DNA from 2 places in the Mycolicibacterium gadium genome. Region 2 is predicted to be linked to the other one. Evidence: predicted binding sites of a transcription regulator. Region 2 holds the regulator's gene; the other holds the start of a gene.

Region 1 (6,898 bases), 4.0 Mb from region 2:
CGCGTTCGCCCAATGCTCGGTGCGGATGCGAGTACCGAACACCGGATGCTCGGCGGCAGCGATATCGCCGACGGCGAAAATGTCCGCGTTGCTGGTGCGCAAAGCCGCATCCACGAGAACGCCGCCGTTGCCGGTGGCCAGGCCCGCCTGCTCAGCGAGCCCGATGTTGGCGGTCGCGCCGACCGCGACCAGAACGGCATCGGCGGCGACGGTGGAACCGTCGCCCAGCTTGAGCCCCGTTGCCTTGCCCCCGGCGGTGGTGATTTCGTCGACCGTGGTGCCGAGTCGCAGATCCACGCCGTGGTCGCGGTGCATCGCGGCGAATACTTCGCCGGCCTCGCGGCCGAGAGCGCCCATCAACGGCACCTCTGCGGTTTCGACGACCGTAACAGCTGCGCCCCGATCGCGGGCACCTGCGGCGACTTCGAGGCCGATCCATCCGGCACCGACGATCGCCAGCGAAGTACCCTCTGCCAGAACGGAGTTCAGTGCCTGGGCCTCGTCGATAGTGCGTAAGTAGAGCACGCCCTCGGCGTCGGCGCCCGGAATCGGCGGCCGCCGGGGAGTGGACCCGGTGGCCAGCAGAAGCTTGTCGTAGCCCACGGTGGTGCCGTCGGGCAGGGACACGGTGTGACCATCGGGGTCGATCGCGGACACCTCGGTGCCGAGTTGCAGCTCGACGTGGTGGTCGCGGTACCACGCCGACGACGCGGCGGTGAATTCGCCGAACTGCTTCTTGCCAAGGAGAAATTCCTTCGACAGCGGGGGACGTTCGTACGGCAGGTGCTCCTCTGCGGCGAAAAGCACGATGTGCCCGTCGAAATCCTTGTCACGCAATGCTTCTGCGGCCTTTGCCCCGGCGAGGCCGCCGCCCACGATGGCGAATGTTGACGACGTTGTCATGCCACCTGAGCTTACTCGGGACACGGCGTGGTGGATCAGGCCAACAGGTCTTTGAGCTTTCGCGCATTGCGGATGGCGTGTCCGCCCAGGTCGTTGTTGAAGTAGACCACCACCCGGCGTCCCTCCTCGTGCCAGCCGGCGATCCTGTCGGCCCATTCGCGCAGCTCGTCGTCGGTGTAGGAGCCCGCATAGATCGAGTCCTGCGGCGGGCCGTGCATACGTATGTATACAAGAGAGCTGGTCGCCTTGGGGACACACGCCAGGGCGGGGCCGCTCATCACCACGTACGCGGCGCCGTGTTGTTCGAGCAGCGCATAAACGGCGTCGTCGTCCCAGGAGGGGTGCCGCAACTCCATGGCCACCGGAATCCAGTCGGGCATCACGGTAAGGAAGTGGGAGAGCCGGTCGTCGTCGCGTTCCAGCTCCGGATGCAGTTGAACGAGCAGCGCCTCGCGCCGGTCGGCGAGCGCGGTCCAGCAGCGCTCGAAACGCTCCACCCACGGTTCCGGCGAACGCAGCCTTCGGTAGTGGGTGAGCCCCCGCTGGGCCTTGACCGACATCGTGAAACCATCGGGCAGCCGCTGCCGCCAGCCCTCGAAGGTGGCGTCCTTCGGCCACCGGTAGAAACTGGCGTTCAGCTCGACGGTGTCGAATTCCTCGACGTACGTCGCCAACCGCTTGGCGACCGGCAATTTGGGCGGATACAGCACGCCGCTCCAGTGGTCGTATGACCATCCGGAGGTGCCGATGCGAATCACCGCTATCGGCTAACCCCCCGAAGTCACGCCGAAACCTACTTGGGAGGCAGGCTTCTGGCGTAGTCGACCCCGCGGCCCACCCAACTCTGGAGCTGCCGCTTGGTCTTGACACCCTCGACGGATACCAGCAACCAGCCGCGGGTTTCGCGGCCGGCCATGATCATCGGTTCGACGTGTTCGCGTGCCAGCAGCTTCTCGGTGTCGTCGCGCGGCACCCGCACCATGAGCCCGCCGTGGCCGCTGACGCACACCGACATGTTGCCGCCGATGAGGAATGCCAGCCCGCCGAACATCCGCTTCTCGGCGACACCACGCTCGCCTGCGACAAGCTCGCGGACGCGGTGAGCCAGGTCTTCGTCGTACGCCATAGAGACGACGGTAACGCCATGGCGCGATTCGGGCGGAATTCGCGCCATGGCGTTACATGCGGCGTCAGGCCGCCGCCGAAGCCGTCTCCTCGGCAGGTACCAGCGCCTGCGCGATGATGTCGGCGACGTCGACCATCGGCTTGACCTCCAGCGACTCGAGCACGTCGGCGGGGACGTCGTCCAGGTCGGCCTCGTTGCGCTGGGGGATGAAAACCGTTGACAGCCCCGCTCGTTGCGCAGCCAGCAGCTTCTGCTTGACGCCGCCGATCGGCAGCACGCGGCCGTTGAGCGTCACCTCACCGGTCATGCCGACATCGGAGCGGACCTGCCGTCCGGTGGCCATCGACACCAGGGCCGTCACCATGGTCACGCCGGCCGACGGACCGTCCTTGGGCACCGCACCCGCGGGCACGTGCACGTGGATCCGGCGATCCAGCGACTTCGGATCGACGCCCAGCTGCTCGGCGTGGGCACGCACATAGGACAGCGCGATCTGCGCGGACTCCTTCATCACGTCACCGAGCTGACCGGTCAGCTGCAGCCCGGCCTCGCCATCGGTCGCCCCGGCTTCGATGTACAGCACGTCGCCGCCCAGACCCGTGACCGCCAGCCCGGTGGCCACACCGGGCACCGCCGTGCGTTCCGCCGACTCCGGCAGGAATCGTGGACGGCCCAGGTAGTCAACGAGATCGGGTTCGTCGATCGCCAACGGCGCAGGATCTGCAGCCAATTTCGTTGTCGCCTTGCGCAATGCCTTGGCCAGCAGCCGCTCGAACTGCCGCACACCCGGCTCGCGGGTGTAGTCGGCCGCGATCTTGCGCAGCGCGTCCTCGGTCACCGTCACCTCGGCTTCGGTCAGCGCCGCACGCTCGCGCTGCCGGGGCAGCAGAAAGTCCCGTGCGATGGCGACCTTGTCGTCCTCGGTGTAACCGTCGATCTGGATCAGCTCCATGCGGTCCAGCAGCGCCGACGGGATGTTCTCGATCACGTTGGCCGTCGCCAGGAACACGACGTCCGACAAGTCCAGATCCAGCTCCAGGTAGTGGTCGCGGAACGTGTGGTTCTGCGCCGGGTCCAGCACCTCGAGCAGGGCGGCAGACGGATCGCCCCGGTAGTCGGAGCCGACCTTGTCGATCTCGTCGAGCAGCACGACGGGGTTCATCGATCCCGCCTCGCCGATCGCGCGGACGATCCGGCCGGGCAGTGCACCGACGTAGGTGCGACGGTGACCACGGATCTCGGCCTCGTCGCGCACGCCACCGAGGGCGACACGAACGAACTTGCGGCCCAACGCCCGCGCCACGCTCTCGCCGAGCGATGTCTTACCGACACCAGGGGGACCGGCCAGCACCATCACCGCACCGGACCCACGGCCGCCGACGACAGCCATTCCGCGCTGGGCGCGCCGGGCGCGCACCGCCAGGTACTCGACGATGCGGTCCTTCACGTCCTCCAGGCCGTGGTGGTCCGCGTCGAGAATCTCGCGAGCCGACTTCAGGTCGGTGGAGTCCTCGGTCGTCACGTTCCACGGCAGGTCCAGCACGGTGTCCAACCAGGTCCTGATCCAGCCGCCCTCGGGGCTCTGCTCGCTCGAGCGTTCCAGCTTGCCGACCTCGCGCAGGGCGGCTTCGCGCACCTTGTCCGGCAGGTCGGCGGCCTCGACACGGGCCCGGTAGTCGTCGCTTCCGTCGGGCTCACCTTCCCCCAGCTCCTTGCGGATGGCGGCGAGCTGCTGGCGCAGCAAGAACTCCTTCTGCGTCTTCTCCATGCCCTCGCGCACGTCGTCGGCGATCTTGTCGGTGACCTCGACCTCCGCCAGATGAGCGCCGGTCCACTCGATCAGCAGCTTCAGCCGCTCAGCGACGTCGGGGGTCTCCAGCAGCTCGCGCTTCTGTACCTGTGTGAGGTACGACGCGTAGCCGGCCGTGTCGGCCAACGCCGACGGATCGGTGAGCTGGTTGACGAAGTCGATGATCTGCCAGGCCTCGCGGCGCTGCAGCATCGCCAGCAGCAGCTTCTTGTACTCGGCGGCGAGCGCGCGGACATCGTCAGTCGGTTCGACCTCCTCGACCTCGGTCACCTCGACCCACAACGCGGCGCCGGGGCCGTTGGCGCCCGCGCCGATGTGGGCGCGCTTGGTCCCGCGCACCACCGCCGCGGTCCCACTACCACCGGCGATACGGCCGACCTGCACGATCGACGCGAGCACGCCGTGCGACGCATAGCGATCCTCGAGTCGGGGAGCGATGAGCAGCTCACCGGATTCGGTCGCCTGCGCCGCGTCGACGGCGGCGCGTGCGGCGTCGTCCAGCTCGATCGGCACGACCATGCCGGGCAGGACGATCGATTCGTTCAGGAACAGCACCGGCACTGATTTGGCTTCAGCCATTTCTCCTCCAAAGTTCAGTCAGATCGACTCAACCCTGGGAGCGACGGGTTTGTTCCCCTCCAGGCCGTCTCCACGTTCACTCTGCGCGTAGGCCCCACTTGTGTGTCGTTTGTTGCCGCGAATGCACGCATTTTGCGGCCACAAACGACACACAAATGGCAGGGAGCCTGCCGTTCGGGGGTTACGGCAGGCTCCCTGTTGTGGGTGGAACTCAGGCGGTGGCTTGCGCCCCCAGCACCCGCTGGATATCGGGCTTCATCATCTCGAGCTGCTGACCCCAGTAGCCCCAGCTGTGCGTGCCCTGTTGCGGGAAGTTGAACACGCCGTTGGTGCCGCCAGCCGCGACGTAGTTGTCCTTGAAGCTGACGTTGGTGCGCAGCGTCAGTCCCTCGAGGAACTGCGCGGCCATCATGTTGCCGCCGCCACCGCTGGTGTCCAGATCCGATGGCGTACCGGAGCCGCAGTAGATCCAGACCCTGGTGTTGTTGGCGACCAGCTGATTGATGTTGACCATCGGGTCGTTGCGCTTCCACGCCGGATCCGAGGACGGACCCCACATGCTCTCGGCGTTGTATCCGCCCGCGTCGTTCATCGCCAGCCCGATCAACATCGGCCACCAGCCCTCGGACGGATTGAGGAAGCCCGACAGCGATGCGGCGTAGATGAACTTCTGCGGGTGATAGATCGAGTACGTCAGCGCCGTGGCGCCGGCCATCGAAATGCCGACCACCGCGTTGCCGAGCTGGGAGACACCCTTGTTGGCCTCCAGCCAAGCGGGCAGCTCGTTCGTCAGGAACGTCTCCCACTTGTAGGTGTAATCCTGGCCGTTACCCCGTGACGGCTGATACCAGTCGGTGTAGAAGCTCGACATGCCACCGACGGGCATGACGGTCGACAGACCCGACTGGTAGTACCACTCGAAGGCCGGGGTGTTGATGTCCCAGCCGTTGAAATCGTCCTGCGCCCGCAGTCCGTCCAGCAGGTACACCGCGTGCGGACCTCCGCCCTGGAACTGCACCCGGATGTTGCGGTTCATCGACGGGGAGAACACATCCAGATACTCGACCGGCAGACCCGGCCGGGAGAACGCACCAGCTGTCGCCGAACCCCCGACGAAGCCGATCAGCCCGGGCAGAGTCGCCGCCGCAACGGCGCTCACCGCCAGCCTGCGGAACCACTTACTCCGAAACCTCTCAAAGACCTTCATAACGGCAACCAACCCACCTTTCATCACCTGGCGCAAAGCCTTTGCCATTGCTCTGCCTGCGTAATGAAACACGTGCGCCGGGCGAGTTCGGATGCTCAACACTCGGTTGCGATATCGCGGTTGGCTAACGATTCCGACTCGGCGAGGACTCAGCAATGGCCGATTTGTGCTGTGGCCTGTGTGAATTCTGTGATTGGAGTGAATTAGCGCCCGGTTACGACAAACCGGGGTTCAGCCGGTGCAGCTGTGTTACGTGTCGCGGTTCCAATTCGGCGAGGGAGGTCACCCCGAGCAGCGCCATGGTGCGGCTGACCTGCCCTGACAGGATCTCGATGGCACGGTCGACACCCGCCTCGCCGCCGGCCATCAGACCGTACAGATAGGCGCGGCCGACCAAGGTGAACCGCGCGCCCAGCGCGATGGCCGCCACGACGTCAGCGCCGGACATGATGCCGGTGTCCAGCAAAAGCTCGGTGTCGCGTCCCAGTTCCGCGGCCACGCGTGGCAACAAATGGAAGGGAACCGGCGCGCGGTCCAATTGACGGCCGCCGTGGTTGGACAGCAGGATCCCGTCAGCACCGAGGTCGACGACCGACTTCGCGTCCTCAAGCGTCTGAATTCCCTTGACCACCAACTTGTTCGGCCACTTTGACTTGATCCAGGCCAGGTCATCGAACGTGACAGTCGGGTCGAACATGGTGTCCAGGTACTGGGCGACCGTGCCGGGCCATCGGTCCAGCGACGCGAACGACAATGGTTCGGTGGTCAGCAGGTCGAACCACCAGCGAGGGTGCGGTACCGCGTCCAGGACCGTACGCAGCGTCAGCGCCGGCGGAATCGACATACCGTTGCGGGTGTCGCGGAGCCGGGCCCCCGCAACGGGAACGTCCACCGTCACGAGCAGCGTGTCGAACCCCGCCGCTGCGGCCCGCTCGACCAGTGCCATCGACCGGTCCCGGTCTTTCCACATGTACAACTGAAACCAATTGCGTCCGTGTGGGTTTGCCGCTTTGACCTGTTCAATGGAGGTGGTTCCCAGGGTGGACAACGAGAACGGGATGCCTGCGCGGGCGGCGGCGCGCGCGCCGGCGATCTCACCCTCGGTCCGCATCAACCTGGTGAATCCGGTGGGCGCGATCCCGAACGGCTGGGCAACGCGGTCGCCGAGTACGGTCGCGCCGGTGTCGATTTTCGCGACGTCGCGCAGGATGGTCGGGTGAAATTCGATGTCCCGGAAGGCTTGTCGTGCCCGCGCCAGTGACAACTCCTCCTC
Region 2 (6,898 bases):
AACTGATCCGTCGCTTCTACACTCGCTGGTTCGCCATCGACATGTCGGTCCGCGACCTGTTCCCCCCGGACATGACGGCTCAACGAAAGGCCTTTGCCAAAGCGTTGACCTGGCTGTTCGGCGAACTCGTCGACCAGCGGGCCCAGGAGCCGGTGGCCTTCCTGGCGCAGCTGGGCCGTGACCATCGCAAATATGGTGTGACACAACGGCATTACGACAGCCTGCAGGACGCGCTGCTGACGACGCTTCGCACCCAGCTGATCGAAGAGTGGGACGACAGGCTCGCCGAGGCCACCCACGACGCGGTCGCACTGCTCGTCGGGGTGATGCGAGGGGCCGCGGACGCCGAGAAGGGCCCGCCCTTCTGCGACGGCACGGTGATCGAACTGATCCGCGCCACCCGGGACGTCTCGGTGATCCGGTTGCACCTGGACCGGCCGCTCTATTACCACCCCGGCCAGTACGTCACCGTCCAGGTCCCGCAGTGGCCGCGGCGGTGGCGTTACCTGAGTCCGTCCATCCCCGCCGACCGCGGCGGGGGCATCGAGTTCCACGTCCGTTCCGTGCCCGGCGGCATGGTGAGCCCGGCGATCGTCACCGAGACGAGGCCGGGCGACCGGTGGCGGGTGTCGAACCCGCACGGCGGGATGCACATCGACCGCGACGGCGGCGACGTGTTGATGGTCGCTGGCGGCACCGGTCTGGCGCCGCTGCGGACGCTGATCATGGATCTCACCCGCAAGGCCGTCAACCCGCGTGTGCACCTGTTCTTCGGCGCCCGCTATCCGTGCGAGCTCTACGACCTGCAGACGCTGTGGCAGGTCGCCTCGCACAACCCCTGGCTGTCCGTGACGCCGGTGTCGGAGTACAACAGCGATCCGCCGTGGGCGGCCGACTTCCCCGACGTGCAGCCGCCGCGCGGCCTGCACGTCCGGCAGACCGGCACGCTGCCGGCGGTCGTCACGCGGTACGGCAGTTGGAGCGACCGGCAGATCCTGATCTGCGGAAGCCCGGAGATGGTCGAGGCCACGAAGGCCGCATTGCTCGCCAAAGGCGCTCCGGCCGAACGTATCCAGCACGATCCGTTGACGGGCTGAACCGGTTGTCTGCTCTCGAATGTGAAACCATTGCGACTTCAAGCTCCGATTTTCGCAGTGAGTTCACACTCGCGGTGACCGTCTGCGATGCTAAGCCGTGGCAGGATCATGAGCCATGGCCGACCTCGAGCCCGTCACGCTGACAGACCCGTCGTCATCGATGACGGCCACCTTCGTGCCGACCGCAGGCATGATCGGGACGTCGCTCGCCGACGGCGATGAGGAGTTTCTCGGCCAGCGCCGCGGGCTGGACGCGTATGTGACCGCAGGTAAGACGATGGGCATCCCGATCCTGTATCCGTGGGCGAATCGGTTGAGCGCCAGCGACTATCAGAGTAACGGCGCCGCCGTCTCCCTGACTCCCGGTCAGGGCGGCGTCCGCGCCGACGAACACGGTCTGCCCATCCACGGCGTACTCGCCGCCTATCCGGGCTGGCAGGTCACCGCACAGTCGGAGAACACGCTGACCGCAACCGTCGATTTCGGGGCGATGCCGGAGTTGCTCGCGGCGTTCCCCTTTCCCCACGTGCTCACGCAACACGTCGTGCTGGCCGGCCGCACGCTCACGATCGAGACCACTGTGACGCCGACGGCGTCGGCCCCGGTCCCACTGTGCTTCGGGTATCACCCGTATTTCACGATTCCCGGAGTGCCGCGCGACGAATGCCAGCTCACGACACCGACAATGCGGCATCTGCCGGTGGACGAGCGCGGCATTCCGACCGGAGAGCACGACGACTGGGAGGGCGGCACCCAGTCCTTGCAGTCCGTGACGTACGACGATGGCTTCGACCAAGTACCCGAGGGTGCGGTGTTCTCACTGGCCGGTGGCGACCATCGTGTCGACGTCGTGTTCGAGACCGGTTACCCGGCGGCACAATTGTTCGCCCCCGGTACGGACGGTCTCATCGCCATCGAGCCGATGGCCGCACCGACCGACGCGCTGCGCCGCGGAGACTACCGCAGCGCGATGCCCGGACAGCCTTCCACGGCACGCTTTTCGATCACGGTGACCTAGCGTTTGTTGCGCGGCTGCCAGACCACCAGCGCTGTGCTCTTGGACCTGGGTTGTGAACGCAGTTCCTCGATCTCGCGCGCCATCTCCTGCAGGCGGCTCTGCAGCGCCTCGACCTGATTGGTCAACTCGATGATCCGCTTGATACCCGCGAGGTTGACGCCCTCGTCCTGCGACAGCCGCTGCACCTCACGGAGCAGATCGACGTCGTGCTGCGAGTAGCGCCGGCCACCACCGGACGTCCGCTGCGGGCTGACCAGCCCGAGCCGGTCGTACGTGCGCAGTGTCTGCGCGTGCATACCGGCCAACTCCGCGGCGACCGAAATCAGAAAGGTCCGCGCTTCGTCATTGGCTCGCTTGGGCATCATGCACCGGCCCAGTTCGCTCTCGGGTCGAAACCGCTGGCCCGCTCGGCTTTCGCGTAGGCCTCCAACGCTTCGGCGGCCTCACCCTCGACGTCCGGCGGCACCGCCACCTTGACGGTGACGAGCAGATCGCCATGTCCGCCGGAACGTTTCGGCACGCCTCGGCCACGGACCCGCAGGATCCGGCCGTCGGAGGTACCCTTCGGCACCCGCACACCGACCTTTCCTTCCAGCGTGGGCACCGAAAGCGTTGTCCCGAGGGCCAACTCGTGGAAGCTGACCGGCACGCTCACCGTGAGGTCGTCGCCGTTGCGGCCGAAGACCTTGTCCGGCTTGACGTGTACGGTCACATACAGGTCGCCTGACGGTGCGCCACGCAGCCCGGCTTCACCCTGGCCTGCCAGCCTGATGCGCTGGCCGTCCTCGACACCCGGCGGGATCCGCACGTTGATCGTGCGTGTCCTCGTGCTCACGCCGGTGCCCTTACATTCGTCGCACGGGTGCTCGATGATCGAACCGCTGCCCCGGCATTCAGTGCACGGCTCGGAGAACCCGAACGCGCCCTGGTTGCGGTTGATGACACCGGATCCATTGCAGCTGGGACACACCTTCGGGCTGGTGCCCGGCCGTGCGCCACTGCCGTGGCAGTTCGTGCACGGTGCGGGGCTGGTGAGCCGCAACGGCATCATCACGCCCTTGGTGGCCTCCAGGAACGACAACTCCGTCTCGGTCTCGAGGTCATTGCCGCGCCGTGGCCGACTGGCCCTCGGCTGTTGCGCTCCACGCCCGAACAATCCGCCGAACAGATCGCCGATGTTGGCTCCGCCGGTCTGGCCGGCCGCATCGAACAGATCGTTCAGATTGAACTCGCCGCCGTCGGAACTGAAACCGCCGAAATTCCCGCCGCCTCCGCCGCCGAAACGACCACGACCGAACCCGCCGTTCGCGAAAAGCCTTCGCGTTTCGTCGTATTCCTTGCGCTTGGCCGGATCCGAGAGCACTTCCTTGGCTTCCGACACGGCTTTGTACCGGTCTTCGGCCGCCTGGTTTCCGGGGTTGCGGTCGGGATGGTTCTCCGCGAGCAGCTTTCGGGCCGCCCGCTTGATCTCCTGTTCGCTGGCATCGGAGGCGACGCCGAGCTCCTTGTAGAAGTCCTTTTCGACCCATTCACGCTGGGCCATAACGCGTCACCTCCTTACGGTGTCTAGTTGTCGTCTGATTCTGGGGCCTCTGGCGAGACGAGGTTGGGGTTATCGGCATCGGGCACGGTGTCGACGACGCCCACCAGGGCGTGTCGCACGACAAGGTCGCCGACCTTGTATCCGCGACGCATGACGGTTCCCACTACTGGGTGGGTGCCGTCGCCCTCGTGCTGCACGGCCTCGTGCAGGGCGGGGTCGAAATCGTCGCCTTCGTCACCGAAACCCGATAGACCAAGTCCCTCAAGGGCGGTCGCGAGCTTGTCGGCGACCGACTTCAGCGGACCGGACTCCAGGTCCCCGTGGTTGCGGGCGCGGTCGAGATCATCGAGTACGGGCAACAGTTGGGTGATCACTGACGCCTTGGCCCGGTCTGCCGTGAGCTGCTGGTCGCGGAGGGCGCGCTTGCGATAATTGGCGAAGTCGGCCTGCACCCGTTGCAGATCACTGAGCAGTTCGGCGGCTTTTCCAGCCTCCTCGGGGCTCTCGCCCGCGAACTCCCCCGGCGCCGGCCCACCTGGGGCCGGGCCGGAGGATTGTTCACGGATTTCGCCGGTGTCAGGATCGATGCGCCGCTTGTCGGTGACTGTCACCGGCTCGTGCGAATCGTTCTGGCTCACTTGCGCTCCTGGTCATCCTCATCGACCACCTCGGCGTCCACGACGTTGTCGTCGGCCGGTCCGGCCGCCGACTCGCCGCCGCCGGGACCCGAGGCCTGCTCGGCCTGGGTGGCCTCGTAGAGCGCCTGACCCAGACCCTGGGCCTCGACGCCGAGCTTTTCCATCGCCGCCTTGATGGCCGCGATGTCGCTGCCCTCGAGCGTCGACTTGGCTTCGGCGACCGCGGAATCGACCTTGTCCAGCGTCTCCGCAGGGATCTTCGATCCGCCTTCGGCTTCGCGCTGTTCCTTGACGATCTTCTCCGTCTGGTAGACCAGCGACTCCGCCTGGTTGCGGACGTCGGCCTCCTCGCGACGCTTACGGTCCTCCTCGGCATGCGCCTCGGCGTCCTTGATCATCTGGTCGATCTCGTCCTTGGAAAGGCCGGAGCCCTCCTGGATTCGGATCGTGTTCTCCTTGCCGGTGCCCTTGTCCTTGGCGGTCACGTGCACGATGCCGTTGGCGTCGATGTCGAACGTGACCTCGATCTGGGGCACACCGCGCGGGGCCGGCGGGATGCCGGTCAGCTCGAAGCTGCCGAGCAGCTTGTTGTGCGCGGCGATTTCGCGCTCACCCTGGAAGACCTGGATCTGCACCGACGGCTGATTGTCGTCGGCCGTGGTGAAGGTCTCCGACCGCTTGGTCGGGATGGTGGTGTTGCGCTCGATCAGCTTGGTCATCACGCCGCCCTTGGTTTCGATACCGAGGGACAGCGGCGTGACGTCAAGCAGCAGAACGTCTTTCACCTCACCCTTGAGCACGCCGGCCTGCAGCGCAGCGCCAACGGCGACAACCTCGTCCGGGTTGACACCCTTGTTGGGCTCCTTGCCGCCGGTCATTTCCTTGACCAGCTCGGACACCGCGGGCATACGGGTGGAGCCGCCGACCAGAACCACGTGGTCGATGTCGGCCACCGAGATGCCGGCGTCGGCGATCACCGACTGGAACGGCTTGCGGGTGCGATCCAGCAGATCCTGTGTGATCCGCTGGAACTCCGAACGCGTCAGCTGCTCGTCGAGGAACAGCGGGTTCTTGTCCGAGTCCACGGTTATGTACGGCAGGTTGATCGAGGTGCTCTGCGAACTCGAGAGCTCGATCTTGGCCTTCTCGGCGGCTTCACGCAGCCGCTGCATGGCCATCTTGTCCTTCGTCAGATCGATGCCCGACGTGCCCTTGAACTTGTCGACGAGCCATTCGACGATCCGGTCGTCCCAGTCGTCACCACCGAGGTGGTTGTCGCCGGAGGTGGCACGGACCTCGACCACACCCTCGCCGATCTCCAGCAGTGACACGTCGAAGGTGCCGCCACCGAGGTCGAAGACCAGAATGGTCTGTTCCTTCTCGCCCTTGTCCAGCCCATAGGCCAGCGCCGCGGCGGTCGGCTCATTGACGATACGCAGCACGTTGAGGCCCGCGATCTGGCCGGACTCCTTGGTGGCTTGGCGCTGGGCGTCGTTGAAGTACGCGGGCACGGTGATCACCGCATCGGTGATGTCCTCGCCCAGATAGCTCTCGGCGTCACGCTTGAGCTTCATCAGCACGCGAGCGCTGATCTCCTGGGGGGTGTATTTCTTGCCGTCGATCTCGACGGACCAGTCGGTGCCCATTTCACGCTTGACCGAACGGATGGTCCGGTCGACGTTGGTCACCGCTTGGTTCTTGGCGGGCTGACCGACCAGCACCTCGCCGTTGCGAGCGAACGCAACGACGGACGGCGTGGTGCGGGAGCCTTCGGAGTTGGCTACGACGACGGGGTCGCCACCCTCCAGTACCGCGACGACGGAGTTGGTGGTCCCGAGGTCGATTCCGACCGCACGAGCCATGGTTGTTCCTCCTGAATTAGTCAATCTTTGGGTCTGAGTGCACCGCACTCAAGACTGCTCCGGCCAACCTTATCTTGTCAACCCAGACTTGAGTCAAGCACGCTCAACTGTCGATGGGTCCAACGGGAGGATGTCCGAGTTTGTTCCCGCGACGGCTGGTAGGGCCTTTCGCCCTGTCCGTCGAGGACCTTCACCGAGCGGAAAGTGGCCCAAGCCGCTACCCCGTCGACGTCGACGCGAGGACAGTTCCCGGTGTGGAGCAGACACGTGTGGTCGACGCACGCTGGCGATCGCTGCGCGAGCCCGTCCTGGTGGTGGTGACCGTCTGCGCGTTGGCCGTCGGCGGCATCCTCTGGCTGATCGGTCTGCGCGAGGCGGCCGATGTCTGCTGGATCGTCGGGACGGCGGTCGCACTGGTACCTGCTCTGTGGTGGGTGATCTCGACGTTGCGCCAGGGACGCCTCGGCGTCGACGTCATCGCGGTGCTGGCGCTGGTCGGCACTCTGCTCGTCAGCGAGTATCTGGCCGGCGCCCTGATCGCGGTGATGCTCGCCGGTGGGCGCGCTCTCGAAGCGGCCGCCGAGCGTCGAGCCACTCACGACCTGCGCGCCTTGCTCGAACATGCGCCGCGATTCGCTCGCCGGCGATTCGGTACGGAGGTCCGGGTCGTTCCGATCGCCGACGTCGTGGTCGACGACCTGTTGATCGTCGGCCCGGGCGAGACCGTGCCGGTCGACGGA

What was found. The regulator HspR, encoded in region 2, represses chaperone genes until heat shock. The targets are predictions, from matches to a motif close to ANNTGAGTNNNNNNNACTCANNT.
Region 1: a site for HspR is predicted at 4,430-4,452, ahead of lon (endopeptidase La). Genes of this name have one in related genera too.

The regions. Positions count from the first base shown of each region.
Region 1 covers NZ_AP022608.1:817,785-824,682, forward strand. Annotated here, with positions in the region: gene G6N36_RS03930 (NAD(P)/FAD-dependent oxidoreductase) at 1-903, opposite strand, end outside; gene G6N36_RS03935 (DUF72 domain-containing protein) at 939-1,661, opposite strand; gene G6N36_RS03940 (TfoX/Sxy family protein) at 1,697-2,029, opposite strand; gene lon (endopeptidase La) at 2,094-4,418, opposite strand; gene G6N36_RS03950 (esterase family protein) at 4,630-5,625, opposite strand; gene G6N36_RS03955 (alpha-hydroxy acid oxidase) at 5,840-6,898, opposite strand, start outside.
Region 2 covers NZ_AP022608.1:4,786,206-4,793,103, reverse strand. Annotated here, with positions in the region: gene G6N36_RS23655 (FAD-binding oxidoreductase) at 1-1,097, shown strand, start outside; gene G6N36_RS23650 (aldose 1-epimerase) at 1,213-2,115, shown strand; gene G6N36_RS23645 (heat shock protein transcriptional repressor HspR) at 2,112-2,477, opposite strand; gene dnaJ (molecular chaperone DnaJ) at 2,477-3,658, opposite strand; gene grpE (nucleotide exchange factor GrpE) at 3,682-4,296, opposite strand; gene dnaK (molecular chaperone DnaK) at 4,293-6,158, opposite strand; partial or broken gene G6N36_RS23625 (heavy metal translocating P-type ATPase) at 6,413-6,898, shown strand, end outside.